DNA from 4 places in the Kineococcus gynurae genome. Region 3 is predicted to be linked to each of the others. Evidence: riboswitches for the same ligand, from Rfam matches in the RefSeq annotation. Region 3 holds a riboswitch; each other region holds the start of a gene.

Region 1 (3,134 bases), on a different contig from region 3:
GTCCCCGGGTCGGCGACCAGCGCGTCCCCCCAGCTCCGCCAGAGCCGGCGCACGACCTCGACCCATTCCGCGGCCCGGTCGTAGGCCCGGTCGTGCGGGAGGGGGTCGGCCCCGACGTGGCGGGCGCTGCCGACGTCGGTCACCAGGTTGATCCCGAACCGTCCCGCGCCGAGGCGACCGCGGGAGAGGTGGTGCAGCGTGGCCGCCTGGCGGGCGGCCAGGTAGGGCGGAGTGATCCCGGCGTTGATCGTGGGTACGACGCCGAGGTGCTGGGTCGCCGCGAACAGGTACGGGGCCAGCAGCAACGGGTCGAGCTTGGGACCGCCGTAGCCCCCGCGGACCCGGAGGTCCAGGGTTTCCGGGTTCCCCAGCGACACCGCGTCCTCGGCGATGACGAGGTCGAAACCGGCCTGCTCCAGGAGCTGGGCCGACTGCTGGTAGAGCTGCGGCGCGGTCCAGTCGAGGTCCCAGCGCTGGTAGGGCCGGCCCCATCCCTGGGGGCCGAAACCCCGGGAGAAGAACCAGCCGAAGTGCTGCAACCGGCTCATCGGGCCACCCCCGTCGCAGAGACGGGGGTGGCCGCACGGGCCGCGGCCAGGCCGAGGCGCAGATCGGCGAGCAGGTCGGGCACGTCCTCCACCCCGATCGACAACCGCAGCACGCCCGGGCCGATGCCGTCGGCCGCGAGCTCGACCGGGTCGCGGTGGGCGTGGGTGGTCGAGGCCGGGTGCAGGGCCAGGGAACGCACGTCGCCCAGGTGGGTCATCCGGCTGAACAGCTGCAACGCGTCGAGGAACGCGCGCGCCGCGGGCCGCCCCCCGCGCAGGGACACGGCCAGCACCGCCCCCGCACCCCGGGGGAGGTAGCGCCGCGCGAGCGCGTGCGAGGGACTGGACGCGAGGCCCGCGTAGTCGACCCGGTCCACCTCCGCCCGCGCCTCCAACCAGGAGGCGATCTCCAGGGCCGACGCGGACTGCCGGGCCATCCGCAGCGAGAGGGTCTCGATGCCCTGCTGCAGGAGGAACGAGTTGAAGGGCGCCAGGGTCGGCCCCAGGCGCGCGGCCAGCGCCCGCAGATAGCCCGGGTAGGCCCGCTCGCCGTACCGCTGCGCGTAGGAGGCGCCGCCGAGCACCGCGGTCTGTTCCTCGAGGTTCGCCACGGTCCCGGGCAGCGCACCGGCGGCCGTGACGACCACCCCGCCGAGCGCGCCGCCGTGGCCGGAGAGGAACTTGCTGGCGGAGTGCACGACGACGTCGGCCCCGTGCTCCAGCGGGCGCAGCAGGTAGGGGGTGGCCAGGGTGTTGTCGACCACCAGTGGCACCCCCGCGGCGTGCGCCGCGTCGGCGACGAGCCGCACGTCCAGGACGTCGTTGCGGGGGTTGGGGATCGACTCGGCGAAGAACGCCCGGGTGGTGGGGCGGACGGCGTCGCGCCAGGCCCGCGGGTCGCGCGCGTCACGGACGAGGTCGACCTCGATGCCGAACCGGGCGAAGTTCTCCCGGAACAACCCGCGCGACCCCTCGTAGAGGCTGTCGGCGGCGACGAGGTGGTCACCGCTGCGCAGCAGACCCAGCAGCGCGGTGCTGATCGCCGCCTGCCCGCTGCCGACCGCGACCGCCTCCGCGCCACCCTCCAGCGCGGCGACCCGGCGCTCCAGGGCGGCCGTCGTCGGGTTGCCCATCCGGGTGTAGACGTACCCCTCGTCCTCGCCGGTCTCCCCGGCGAAGCGGGCGGCGGCCTCGTCGAAGTCGGCGAAGACGAACCCCGCCCCGAGGTGGACGGGGGCCACCCGGGCGCCGTGGCCCGGGTCGGGGAGCACCCCGGCGTGGACCTGGGCGGTGCTGAACCCGGGTGGGCCGACCGGGGGGAGGTCGCCCGCAGCCGAGACGGACTCGACGAACGCGGGCAGGGCGGGGCTGGGCAGGATGGGGCTGGGCAGGGTGGGGCTGGGCAGGGTGACGGACACGGGTGACCTCGGTCTCGGGTGCGCGGCGACGGGCCGCCGGCGGAACGACGGGGAACGACGGGGGACGGGTGCGGGGGCGTCAGCCCCGACAGCTCCCCGCGGCGATCCGCAGCAGGTCCACGTGCCGACGGCGCACGAGCGGCACCGAGCGGTGCGCGACCCGGGACGGGACTCCGACGTGGCGACTCTTCAACTGCGGCACAGCACACCTCTTCCATCGTCCTTGGCGGGAGCACCGTTCGGGGCGGTTGCTGCGGCGTCGTCGAGCCAAGTCTCTCGGCCGCTCTGGATGGGAGAGATCAGTGGACTCCAGGACGGGCGCCGCTGTCAACCGCCGCCCGGGGTCGAGGCGTCCGACCGTGCGTGCGAGGCTTCGGGCATGGCCGTCGTGAAGATCAATGCGATCGAGGTTCCCGCCGACGGGGGGCCCGAGCTGGAGCGTCGCTTCGCCCACCGCATGGGTGCGGTCGAGGGGACGCCGGGCTTCCTGGGGTTCGAGCTGCTCCGCCCGGTCCAGGGCGAGACGCGCTACTTCGTCTACACGAAGTGGGAGACCGAGGAGGCGTTCCAGGCGTGGGCGAACGGCGGCGCCCGCGAGGCGCACGCCGGGGAGCGGGCCCGCCCCGTCGCCACCGGCTCCAGCCTGCTGGAGTTCGAGGTCGTGCTCGGCGCCGTCCCGGTGGACCCGTCCGCCGCGAGCTGAGCCCCGGGGACCCTCAGCCGGTGAGCCGGGAGAGGGCCTGCCTCACCTGACCGAGGTGGGCGCGCATCGCCTCCGTGGCCGCCTCGACCCGGCCGGCGACGACCGCCTCGACGACCCGGGCGTGCTCGTCGTCGGAACGGCTGCGACGGTCGGGGATGAGGTTGAGGGTCTGCGACTGCGCGGTGAGCGCGGACCGGATCTCGGCCAGCATCGACTCCAGCACCCGGTTGCGGGCGCAGGTCGCGATCAGGGCGTGGAACCGCGCGTCCATCCGGGCCCACTCCCCCGGGTCGGCCTCGACCCGCATGCGCTGCAACAGGTCCTGCAGTTCCTGCGCCTGCTCCGGAGTTCTCCGCGCCGCCGCCCATCCGGCCGCCGGGACCTCGACCAGGGGCCGGACCTCCAGCAGTTCGTGGGCGGCGTAGTTCGCGAACACCGGGTCCGGGCCCAGGCTGTCCTTGACGA
Region 2 (3,134 bases), on a different contig from region 3:
CGGGTAGCCGACGTTCTTGGCGACCGTCCGGGACCGGAACAGGTTGAACTGCTGGAAGATCATCCCGATCCGCGACCGCGCGGCCCGCAGCTCCTTCTCGGACAACCGGGTCAGGTCCTGACCCGCCACCCGGACGGATCCCGAGGTCGGCATCTCCAGGGCGTTGACGAGGCGTACCAGGGTGGACTTGCCGGCCCCGGAGTACCCGATGACCGCCAGCACCTCGCCCTCGGCGACCTCGAGGCTGACGTCGTCGACCGCCACGACCGGCCCGGCCCCGGGCCGGTCGTAGCGCTTGCCGACCTTGTCGAGCGTGACGAGCGCGGTCACGTCAGGCCGCGTCCCGCGCGTCCTGCTCGACCGTGGCCAGGTCGGCCTGCAGCTTGGCCGCGGACTCGTCCACCACGACCGCGGTCGGGTTGGCCTTCTTGAACAGCTCCTGGACCGACGGGTCGTGCCAGAGTTCACCGAGCTTGCGGTACGTCTCGTTGCCCTTGTCCTCGGCGCGGACCGCGAACAGGTTGACGTACGGCGCCGCGGTCGGGTCGGACGGGTCGTCCTGGGCGATCGCGTCGTCCAGCGGGAGCTTCGCGTCGGTCGCGTAGTTCTGGTTCACGATCGCGGCCACGGCCGAACCGGAGAGCAGCGCGTTGGCGGTCTGCGAGGCGTCGATCGGGGTGACCTTGACCTTGGCGCTGGTGACGTCGGAGACGGTGGAGTAGGCGTTGCCGCCGTCGGCCAGCGTGATCAGCCCGGCCGACTGCAGCACGAGCAGGCCGCGCGCCTCGTTGATCGCGTCGTTCGGGATGGCGACGACGGAACCCTGCGGGATCGCCGAGGCGTCGTCGACCGTGGTCGAGTACAACGGCAGCGGGTAGACCGCGGTGGAGGCGATCGGCTGCAGGTCGTCGTCGGCGGTGACGTTGTAGTTCGCCAGGTACTGGATGTGCTGGAACTGGTTGATGTCCAGCTCACCCTGCGACAGCGCCGGGTTCGGCAGGCTGTAGTCGCCGAAGTTGACCAGCTCGACGTCCACGTTCAGCTGCGACTTGGCCAGTTCGACGTAGGGCTTCCAGTAGTCCTGCGCCTTGTCGGCGACGCCGATCTTGACCGTCTGCGCCTCGGCCCCGCCGGCCGCCGTCGTGGTGACGTCGTCGCCGCCGCGGTTGAAGAAGATCACCGCGCCCACGACGACGAGGACGGCGACCACGATTCCCGCGACGATCGGGACCGGGCTGCGCTTCGGCTTGGGCGGGAGGGCGGGGGAGGACCCGGTGCTGGACATGGTTGGTCGACCTCTTTCACGCTCGTGCCGACGGAACGCTCGTCGGCGACTCAGAACCCGTACTTGCCGCGGCCCCGGGCGGGGAGCGGCCGAGTCTTCACCTGGGGCACCCCGCCACGGAGGAGGGTTGCCGGACAGCCAGCCAGGGCTTCGCGCTGTCACTCATGACCTGAGGGAACGCTAGGAGCCGCTGCTGCCCCCGTCAACTTCAGCGACGAGGGGGCGAGGAAACTCACACGGGACGTGCGTGGGGGAACCCCCCGGCTCAGCGGATGCTGCGGGCCAGCACCTTGAGCAGCTCGGGAGCATCGTCGCGGGGAAGCACGACTTCGATGAGGGCCGGCCGCTGCGGGTCGGCCCGACGTTCGGCGAGGACCTTGGTCAGGTCGGCCGACGTCGCCGCCCGGAACACCGCGGTGGCCGGCGCCCCGAGCGCCGCGGGCAGCTGCGTCCAGTTCCATGCCAGCACGTCCTGGTACACGGCCTCGGGGCTGGCGATGGCCCGTTCGACGGTGTAACCCTCGTTGTTCAGCAGGAAGATCGTCGGGGCCGGGCCGGTCGTCCGGGACCCCTGCTCCAGCAGGCGGCCGAGCTCGTTCACGGTGAGCTGCGCCGAACCGTCGCCGATGAGCAGCACGGTCTCGCGGTCCGGCGCGGCGAGCACCGCGCCGAGGGCCGCGGGCAGCGTGTACCCGATCGAGGACCACACCGGCTGACCCAGGAGGTCGCACCCGTCGGGGAGGGTGAGTTCCAGGGCACCGTAGAAGGAGGTGCCGGCCTCGGCCACGAGCAGGGTCCCCGGGGCCAGCCAGTCCTGCAGGATCGGCCAGAACTCGGCGTGGGCCAGCGGGGCGTCCCCCGTGATGGGCCGGGCGGAGGAGGCCCGGACCTCGGCGCGCGCCGTGACGGCACCGGTCCGGGCGGCGACGATCTCCTCCAGGATCCCCAGCGACTCCTCCAGGTGGACCCCGTGGAACTCCGCCCCGGCGACCCGCGCGTGGTCGAGCTGCAGGTCGACCACGGCGTCGGGGTCGAAACCGTGGGTGAACCGCCCGGTGAGGAAGTCGGTGAGCACGACGCCGGCCAGGACCAGCCGTTCCGTCCCGCCGGCCGCGGCCCCGTCCACCGCCGCCCGGGTCGCGGGAGCGACGGTGAACTCCCCCGCGTAGACCCCGAGGGTCGCCGGGTGCGACTCGTCGAGCATGGCCTTCGACGCCGACTGCGTCGCGACCCGGACCCCGCCGTGCGCGGCCACCGCCCGGACCCGGTCCTCCAGGTGCCGACGGTGCAACCGGGGACCGGCCAGGACGGTGAGCCCGGTGCTGCCGGACAGGTGCTCGGTGAGGGCGGCCCGGAACTCGGCCGCCGCCTCCACGTCGCTGCGCAGCAACCGCAGGGGGCGAGCGAGCGCGGCGGCGTTGACGGGCACGCGGGCGACGTCGGCGGGGACGCCCAGGTAGACGGGCTTGGAGGAGTCGACCGCCCGGCGCAGCACCCGGTCGATCGTCCGCGCCGCGTGCTCGGCCCGGACCACGACGGCCTCGGCGCACACCTCGGCGGCGATGCGCACGAAATGGCCGTGGTCGCCGTCGGCCAGGGAGTGGTGCAGGAGCAGTCCGGCCGACTGCGCCGCGGTGGACGGCATCCCCACGATCGAGACCACGGGAACGTCCTCGGCGAAGCTGCCCGCCAACGCGTTGACCAGCGAGAGTTCACCCACGCCGTAGGTGGTCACGACCGCCGCAGGCCCGCGACGGATCCGGGCGTACCCGTCGGCCGCGTACCCGGCGTTCAGCTCGTTGCTGGAACCGATCCAGCGCAGCGGGACCGGGCCTCGACCGGCCCCGAG
Region 3 (3,134 bases):
TGACGTGCAGCGTGATCGGCGTGTCCAGGTCGAGGTCGGCCAACCGGCGTTCGAGATCGCTGATCGCCTCGGCCGCGGTGGCCTTGGTCTCCACGATCGCGAGCTTGCAGTACTCGATGCCGGTGCAGGCGATCGTGGTCCGTCGGAACGGGGACGGGTTCGCGGTCATCCCGAGTTCCTCGGCGCCGGTCAGCAGGACGTCCAGCCGCTCGGGGTCCACGTCGAGCACGACGACCTTCTGGTGCGGGGTCAACCGGACCCGTCGCGACCCCGCGGACTCGGCCAGGTCGGCCAACCGCTGCAGCGTGCTGCCACTGACCCGTCCGACGGTGGGCGCGAGCCCCACGTAGCGACGACCGTCCTTCTGCTCGTGCACGCCGACGTGGTCCCCGCGCCCGACCGGGACCGGCGGGGGTGGGCCGTCGGGCAGTTCCCGGTGCAGGTACTCGGTCTGCAGGACCTCGCGGAACCGCTCCGGGCCCCAGTCGGCCATCAGGTACTTCAACCGCGCCTTGTTCCGCAGCCGCCGGTAGCCGTAGTCGCGGAAGATCCGGACGACGGCCAGCCACACCTCGGCCGCCTCGGCCGGGGCGACGAAGGTCCCCAGCCGGCGGGCCAGGTGCGCCGAGGTCGAGAGCCCGCCGCCGACCCACAGGTCGTACCCGGGGCCGAGCTCGGGGTGGACGACCCCGACCAGGGAGATGTCGTTGATCTCGTGCACGACGTCCTGGCTCGGGTGGCCCGTGACCGCCGACTTGAACTTGCGCGGCAGGTTCGCGAGTTCCGGGTCGCCGATGAACCGGGTCACGATCTCCTCGATGACCGGGGTGGGGTCGAGGATCTCCTCGGCCGCGATCCCGGCGACGGGCGAACCCAGCACCACGCGCGGGCAGTCCCCGCAGGCCTCGGTGGTCTGCAGGCCGACGGCCTCCAGCCGCCGCCAGATCTCGGGGACGTCCTCGACCCGCACCCAGTGCAGCTGCACGTTCTGCCGGTCGGTCAGGTCGGCGGAGTCCCGGCCGAACTCGGTGGAGATCTCCCCGACGACCCGCAGCTGCTCGGTGCTCAGCGCGCCGCCGTCGACGCGGACCCGCAGCATGAAGTACTCGTCGGACAGTTCGGTCGAGGTCAGCTGGGCCGTGCGCCCGCCGTCGATGCCGGGCCGACGTTGCGTGTAGAGGCCCCACCAGCGGAACCGGCCGTTGAGGTCGTCGGGGTCGATCGAGGCGAAGCCCTCGCGGGAGTAGACCTGCTCGATCCGTTCCCGGACGTTCAGACCCGAGTCGGCCTGCTTGAACTCCTCGTTGTGGTTGAGCGGCGCGGTGCCGTCGACCGACCACTGACCGTTGCTGCGCGCGGCGCGGGGACGGGCGGGGGCGGTGCGGGCGGGGACCGATGTCACGGATGAACCTCAGAGGGGATCGGTCCCCGGTGGGGACCTCAGCGGCAGGGGGGATGAGCGACGGGAACGGCGGGATCCGTTGCGGGGAACGGGGCGGGGGACGTGGCGGCGGACGCACGGCAGCACCCGGCGGTCTGCATCCGCATCAGGTCGAGGTGCAGCCGCGCGACGAGGCGCAGTCCGGTGGTCGGCATCGGGGCCAGGCTAGATCACCCGGGGACCGGGCGGGGCCGGTCGGGGCACGGGACGGGTCCGGGGCAACGGTCGACACCTCCGCGGTCAGCGCTTGCCCGGATCGGACGACCCGGGCCCGGTCATCACCCGGGGCACCCCGCCGCGGAGGAGGGTTGCCGACCAGCAAGCCGGGGCTGAACGCTGGTGCTCGTGACCGGGGGTGACGTTAGGCGGTGGCCCGGGACCGGGTCAACCGGGACGGGTCAACCGGGACGGGTCACACCTTGAGGCGGTACCAGACGGTCTTGCCGGTGTCGGTCGGGGAGACTCCCCAGTCGTCGCTGATGACGTCCACGAGTCGCATCCCCCGGCCGCTCTCGTCGTCGGGGGCGGCGTTGCGGGGCTGCGGTTCGCGGGCGGCCGAGTCGCTGACCTCGACGGTGAGCCCCGACCCGTCCCGGCAGCGCACGGCCACCGTGATCGGCGGCAGGCCGTAGCGGACGCCGTTGGTGACGAGCTCGGAGACGAGCAGCTCCGCGTCCTCCAGGACGGCGGAGGCGTGCACCGGGCAGACCGCCTCGCGGAGGAAGCGACGGGCCGCCGACACCGCACGGGCGTCGAGGGGGAGGGCCAGCTCCACGTCGGGAGTCACGTCGCACACATGCCGATCATGGCAGCGACGTCGGATCCCGCGCGGTGGATCGTGTCCCGGTGACGGGTGGTGACCCTGGGGCGAGATCGCGGCCGTCGGGACGCGGGTCGGGGAGGGTTCCGGGACCGTATCGGGGAGGATGGGCCCGGCAGCAGCCCTGGCTCGACGCCAGAGCACCACGGCGTCAGGAGGTCGGAGCGTGCCGGAGGAGAGGACGAGGCCCCCCGGGCCCCCCGGGCCCCCCGGGCCCCCCGGGCCCCCCGGGCCCCCCGGGTCCGAAGGGTCCGGGACACCCGTCGACGGCGCGGCGCGGTCGGCGACCGTCCGCCGTTGGCTGGAGGGTCTGCGGGGGGAGTCCGGCGCCGACGCCGTCGCGGCCCACCTGGACCGCCTGGCCGAGCTCACCGCGGGTCTGCTCTCCGCGTCCGCGGCCCGCATCGTCCTCGTCGGCCCGGAGCACCGGGTCGTGGGTGCCGCCGGTACCGGGGTCGGTGTCAGGGTCGGAGTCGAGGCCGGGGCGGGAGCGACGGACGGATGGCTCGCAGCCCGGGAGGCGCGGGTCGTCGCCACGGATCACCCGCTGGCGCTGCCCGATGCTTCCGACACCGCGGATCCGACCGGGCCGGGGAGCGCGGCGGCGGCCTTCCTGGGCGTCCCGCTGCGGGCCCCGGACGGATCGGTGGTCGGGGTCGTCGGGGTGGTCGACGCGCAGGCCCGGACCTGGACCGCGCAGGACAGGCACCGCCTGACGCTGGTCGCGGCGGCGGCCGCCGACGAGCTGGAGCTCGCCGCGGTGCGCCTGGACCTGGCGACGAGCCGGACGCTGGGCCAGCTGACCGTGGAGGCGGCCGAGCTCGGCACGTTCGACCTGGACCTCCTCACCGGCGAGCTGGTGCTCAACGACCG
Region 4 (3,134 bases), on a different contig from region 3:
GCTGGAGCACCGGCCCTACCGGCTGGCGGCCGGGGTCCGCGTCGTCGTCGGCGCGTGACCGACGACGACGCCCGGCCCGCCCGGGCCGCGGATCAGACGAGGGCGGGGACCCCGCCGGCCTGACCGGCCTGCTCCACGGCGGCGTCGAGCTCCGCGCCGAGCTGCAGGTCCTCGCCGTCGACGAGGCGCTGCTCGAGCTCGCGCACGCGCGGGATGACGAGCTCGCCGAACGCCTCGACCTCCTCCTTGACGTGCAGGAAACCGAGCAGGACGAGGTCGATCCCGACGAGGCGGTAGGCCAGCACGCGGCGGGCGACCTCGTCCGGGGTCCCGACCAGGCCGGTCCGGAAGCCGTCGTTGTACTGGACCAGGTCGCGGAACTCGCTGTCGGCCCACATGCCCTTGCGGTCGGGGCTGGCGTTGCCGGCCTCCTGCACCGAGGCACGGAAACCCTCGACCTTCTGGGCGTCGGCGTGCGCGATGATGTCCTCGAGGACCTGCTCCGCCTCGGCGCGGGAGTCGCGGACGACCGCGAAACCGTTGATGCCGAAACGGATCTGCCGGTCGTTCAGCGCGGCCTGGGCCGACACGTCGCGGACCTGGGCCGCCGCGTCGGCGATCGACTTCCCGTTGAGGAAGTAGAAGTCGCTGACCCGCCCGGCCATCGCCTGGGCCGCGGTCGAGTTGCCGCCCTGGAAGATCTCCGGCTGGCGCTTCGGCTGCGGGCGCATGGTGATGTCGCGGACGTTGAAGAACTGTCCGTCCTGCGTGTACCCGTCCTGCGACCACACCCCGCGCAGGATGCGGATGAACTCCTCCGACTGCACGTAGCGGTCGTCGTGCTCGGGCCACGTCACCCCGAGGTTGACCGCCTCGTCCTTGAACCAGCCCGAGACGACGTTCAGGCAGAGCCGGTCGTTCGTGAGTTCCTGGGCGGTGGCGGCGAACTTGGCCAGCACGCCGGGGTGCCAGAAGAAGGGGTGGACCGCCGCGATGACCTTGAGCTTCTCGGTCGCCAGCAGCAGGGCGAGGGAGAAGGAGGTCGACTCGTGCTGGGCGTCGGCGCCGTAGGAGGCCGCGTAGCGGACCTGCGAGAGCGCGTACTCGAAACCGACGCGCTCGGCCGCGCGGGCGACCTCGACGTTGTAGGCCGGGTCGTGGCTGGTGCGCTGCGGCAGCGTCGAGATCACCAGCCCGCCGGAGACGTTGGGCACCCAGTAGGCGAACTTCACCGGCGCCAGGGCGCGCTGAGCGGGGGTCGTGCTGGTCATTCGTCTCTCCCATCGCACCTGGCGGTAGCACCGGGGGTCGGCCGGTTGCTGCGACGTCGACGAGCCAGGTCTCTCGATCGCTCTGGATGGCAGGTCGCAGCGTAACCCGAGCGGGGCCGCGACAGGTACCGCTCGCGCGCGGTCTCAGACCGGGGGCAGCGGGAGGACCGAGGCGAGCGCCGCGCAGAGCACGGCGAGCACCAGCAGCGTCGTGACGTCCACCCCGCGCGAGCGGACGGCCAGGGCCCCCGCGACCCGGACCGGGAGCACCAGGCGCAGCACGGCGGCGACGGCGAGGTCGGCCGCGAGGAGGAGACCGCCCGCCGTGGGCCCGGCCACCCAGGTCGTCAGCAGCGCCAGGGCCACGCCGCCCAGCAGGGCCAGCAGGACCGCCGTCGCCGGGTGGGCCGGGGGGCGGGTGAGGCCGGGGGGCGGCGGCGCGGACACCCGCGTCACGCTACCGCCGCCCCGACCGGAGGCCGGTTCAGTGCGCGAAGTGGCGCGACCCGGTGACGTACATGGTGACCCCGGCGGCTTGGGCCGCGGCGAAGACCTCCTCGTCGCGGATCGACCCGCCGGGCTGGACGATCGCCCGGACGCCCGCGTCGAGCAGGATCTGCGCCCCGTCGGCGAAGGGGAAGAACGCGTCGGAGGCGGCCACGGAACCCGTGGCCCGCTCGGCCCCGGCCCGTTCCACGGCCAGCCGGCAGGAGTCGACGCGGTTGACCTGGCCCATCCCGACACCGACGGAGGCCCCGTCCTTGGCCAGCAGGATGGCGTTGGACCGCACCGATCGGACGGCGCGCCAGGCGAACTCGAGGTCGGCGAGCGTCGCGGCGTCCGCCGCGTCCCCGGCCACCAGGGTCCAGTTCGCGGGCGCGTCACCCTCCGCGTCGATGGTGTCGAGGGTCTGGACGAGCACGCCCCCGGAGACCGGGCGCCACTCCTGCGCGGAGCGGGCGTACCCCTCGGGCAGCTGCAGCAGACGGATGTTCTTCTTGCCCTGCAACGTCTCCAGCGCCTCGGGGGTGAACCCGGGGGCGACGACGACCTCGGTGAACACCTCGGCGACCTGGGCGGCCGTGGCCGCGTCGACCTCACGGTTGGCGGCGATCACCCCACCGAAGGCCGAGACGGGGTCGCAGGCGTGCGCGCGGGCGTGCGCGGTGGCGACGTCGTCGGCCGTGGCGATGCCGCACGGGTTGGCGTGCTTGATGATCGCGACGGCGGGCCCGGCGAAGTCGTAGGCCGCCCGCAGGGCCGCGTCGGCGTCGACGAAGTTGTTGTAGGACATGGCCTTGCCGTGCACCTGGGTGGCCTGCGCGATCCCCGGCCGACCCGCGGTGCCGGCGTAGACGGCGCCGCGCTGGTGCGGGTTCTCGCCGTAGCGCAGCACGTCCTGGCGTTCCAGGGCGAGACCGGTGAACGCCGGCCACCCGCCTTCGCTCTCGTCGGCGGTCTGCTCGGCGAACCAGGAGCCGACCGCGGTGTCGTAGGCCGCGGTGTGCGCGAACGCCTGCGCCGCGAGGCGGCGACGGCCGGCCAGGTCGAACCCGCCGCCGCGCACGGCCTCGAGCACGTCGGTGTAGCGGGCCGGGTCGACGACCACGGCGACGCTCGGGTGGTTCTTGGCCGCGGCCCGGACCATCGAGGGCCCGCCGATGTCGATCTGCTCGACGACCTCGTCGAACCCGGCGCCCGAGGCGACGGTCGCCGCGAACGGGTACAGGTTCACGACGACCAGGTCGAAGGGCTCGACCCCGAGGTCGGCGAGCTGGGCGACGTGGGAGTCGAGACGGCGGTCGGCGAGGATCCCCGCGTGGACCCGCGGGTGCAGCGTCTTGACCCGACCGTCGAGGCACT

Evidence for each region. Region 3 has a riboswitch for S-adenosylmethionine ahead of ACFFKU_RS12025 (nitrite/sulfite reductase). Riboswitches for the same ligand answer to the same signal wherever they lie in the genome.
Region 1: linked by a shared signal. The riboswitch ahead of ACFFKU_RS08940 (O-acetylhomoserine aminocarboxypropyltransferase/cysteine synthase family protein) and the one ahead of ACFFKU_RS12025 (nitrite/sulfite reductase) in region 3 are both predicted to bind S-adenosylmethionine.
Region 2: linked by a shared signal. The riboswitch ahead of ACFFKU_RS02170 (MetQ/NlpA family ABC transporter substrate-binding protein) and the one ahead of ACFFKU_RS12025 (nitrite/sulfite reductase) in region 3 are both predicted to bind S-adenosylmethionine.
Region 4: linked by a shared signal. The riboswitch ahead of sfnG (dimethylsulfone monooxygenase SfnG) and the one ahead of ACFFKU_RS12025 (nitrite/sulfite reductase) in region 3 are both predicted to bind S-adenosylmethionine.

What each region holds. Positions count from the first base shown of each region.
Region 1 is NZ_JBHLUI010000008.1:545,389-548,522, reverse strand. Features, by position in the region: gene ACFFKU_RS08945 (LLM class flavin-dependent oxidoreductase) at 1-548, opposite strand, end outside; gene ACFFKU_RS08940 (O-acetylhomoserine aminocarboxypropyltransferase/cysteine synthase family protein) at 545-1,966, opposite strand; SAM riboswitch class I at 2,178-2,262, opposite strand; gene ACFFKU_RS08935 (antibiotic biosynthesis monooxygenase family protein) at 2,346-2,669, shown strand; gene ACFFKU_RS08930 (FadR/GntR family transcriptional regulator) at 2,683-3,134, opposite strand, start outside.
Region 2 is NZ_JBHLUI010000003.1:168,792-171,925, reverse strand. Features, by position in the region: gene ACFFKU_RS02175 (methionine ABC transporter ATP-binding protein) at 1-330, opposite strand, end outside; gene ACFFKU_RS02170 (MetQ/NlpA family ABC transporter substrate-binding protein) at 332-1,285, opposite strand; SAM riboswitch class IV at 1,340-1,455, opposite strand; gene ACFFKU_RS02165 (alpha-keto acid decarboxylase family protein) at 1,551-3,134, opposite strand, start outside.
Region 3 is NZ_JBHLUI010000009.1:89,841-92,974, reverse strand. Features, by position in the region: gene ACFFKU_RS12025 (nitrite/sulfite reductase) at 1-1,402, opposite strand, end outside; SAM riboswitch class IV at 1,680-1,792, opposite strand; gene ACFFKU_RS12020 (ATP-binding protein) at 1,854-2,237, opposite strand; gene ACFFKU_RS12015 (SpoIIE family protein phosphatase) at 2,428-3,134, shown strand, end outside.
Region 4 is NZ_JBHLUI010000010.1:384,289-387,422, reverse strand. Features, by position in the region: gene ACFFKU_RS15580 (helix-turn-helix domain-containing protein) at 1-58, shown strand, start outside; gene sfnG (dimethylsulfone monooxygenase SfnG) at 93-1,271, opposite strand; SAM riboswitch class I at 1,278-1,364, opposite strand; gene ACFFKU_RS15570 (DUF3017 domain-containing protein) at 1,416-1,718, opposite strand; gene purH (bifunctional phosphoribosylaminoimidazolecarboxamide formyltransferase/IMP cyclohydrolase) at 1,756-3,134, opposite strand, start outside.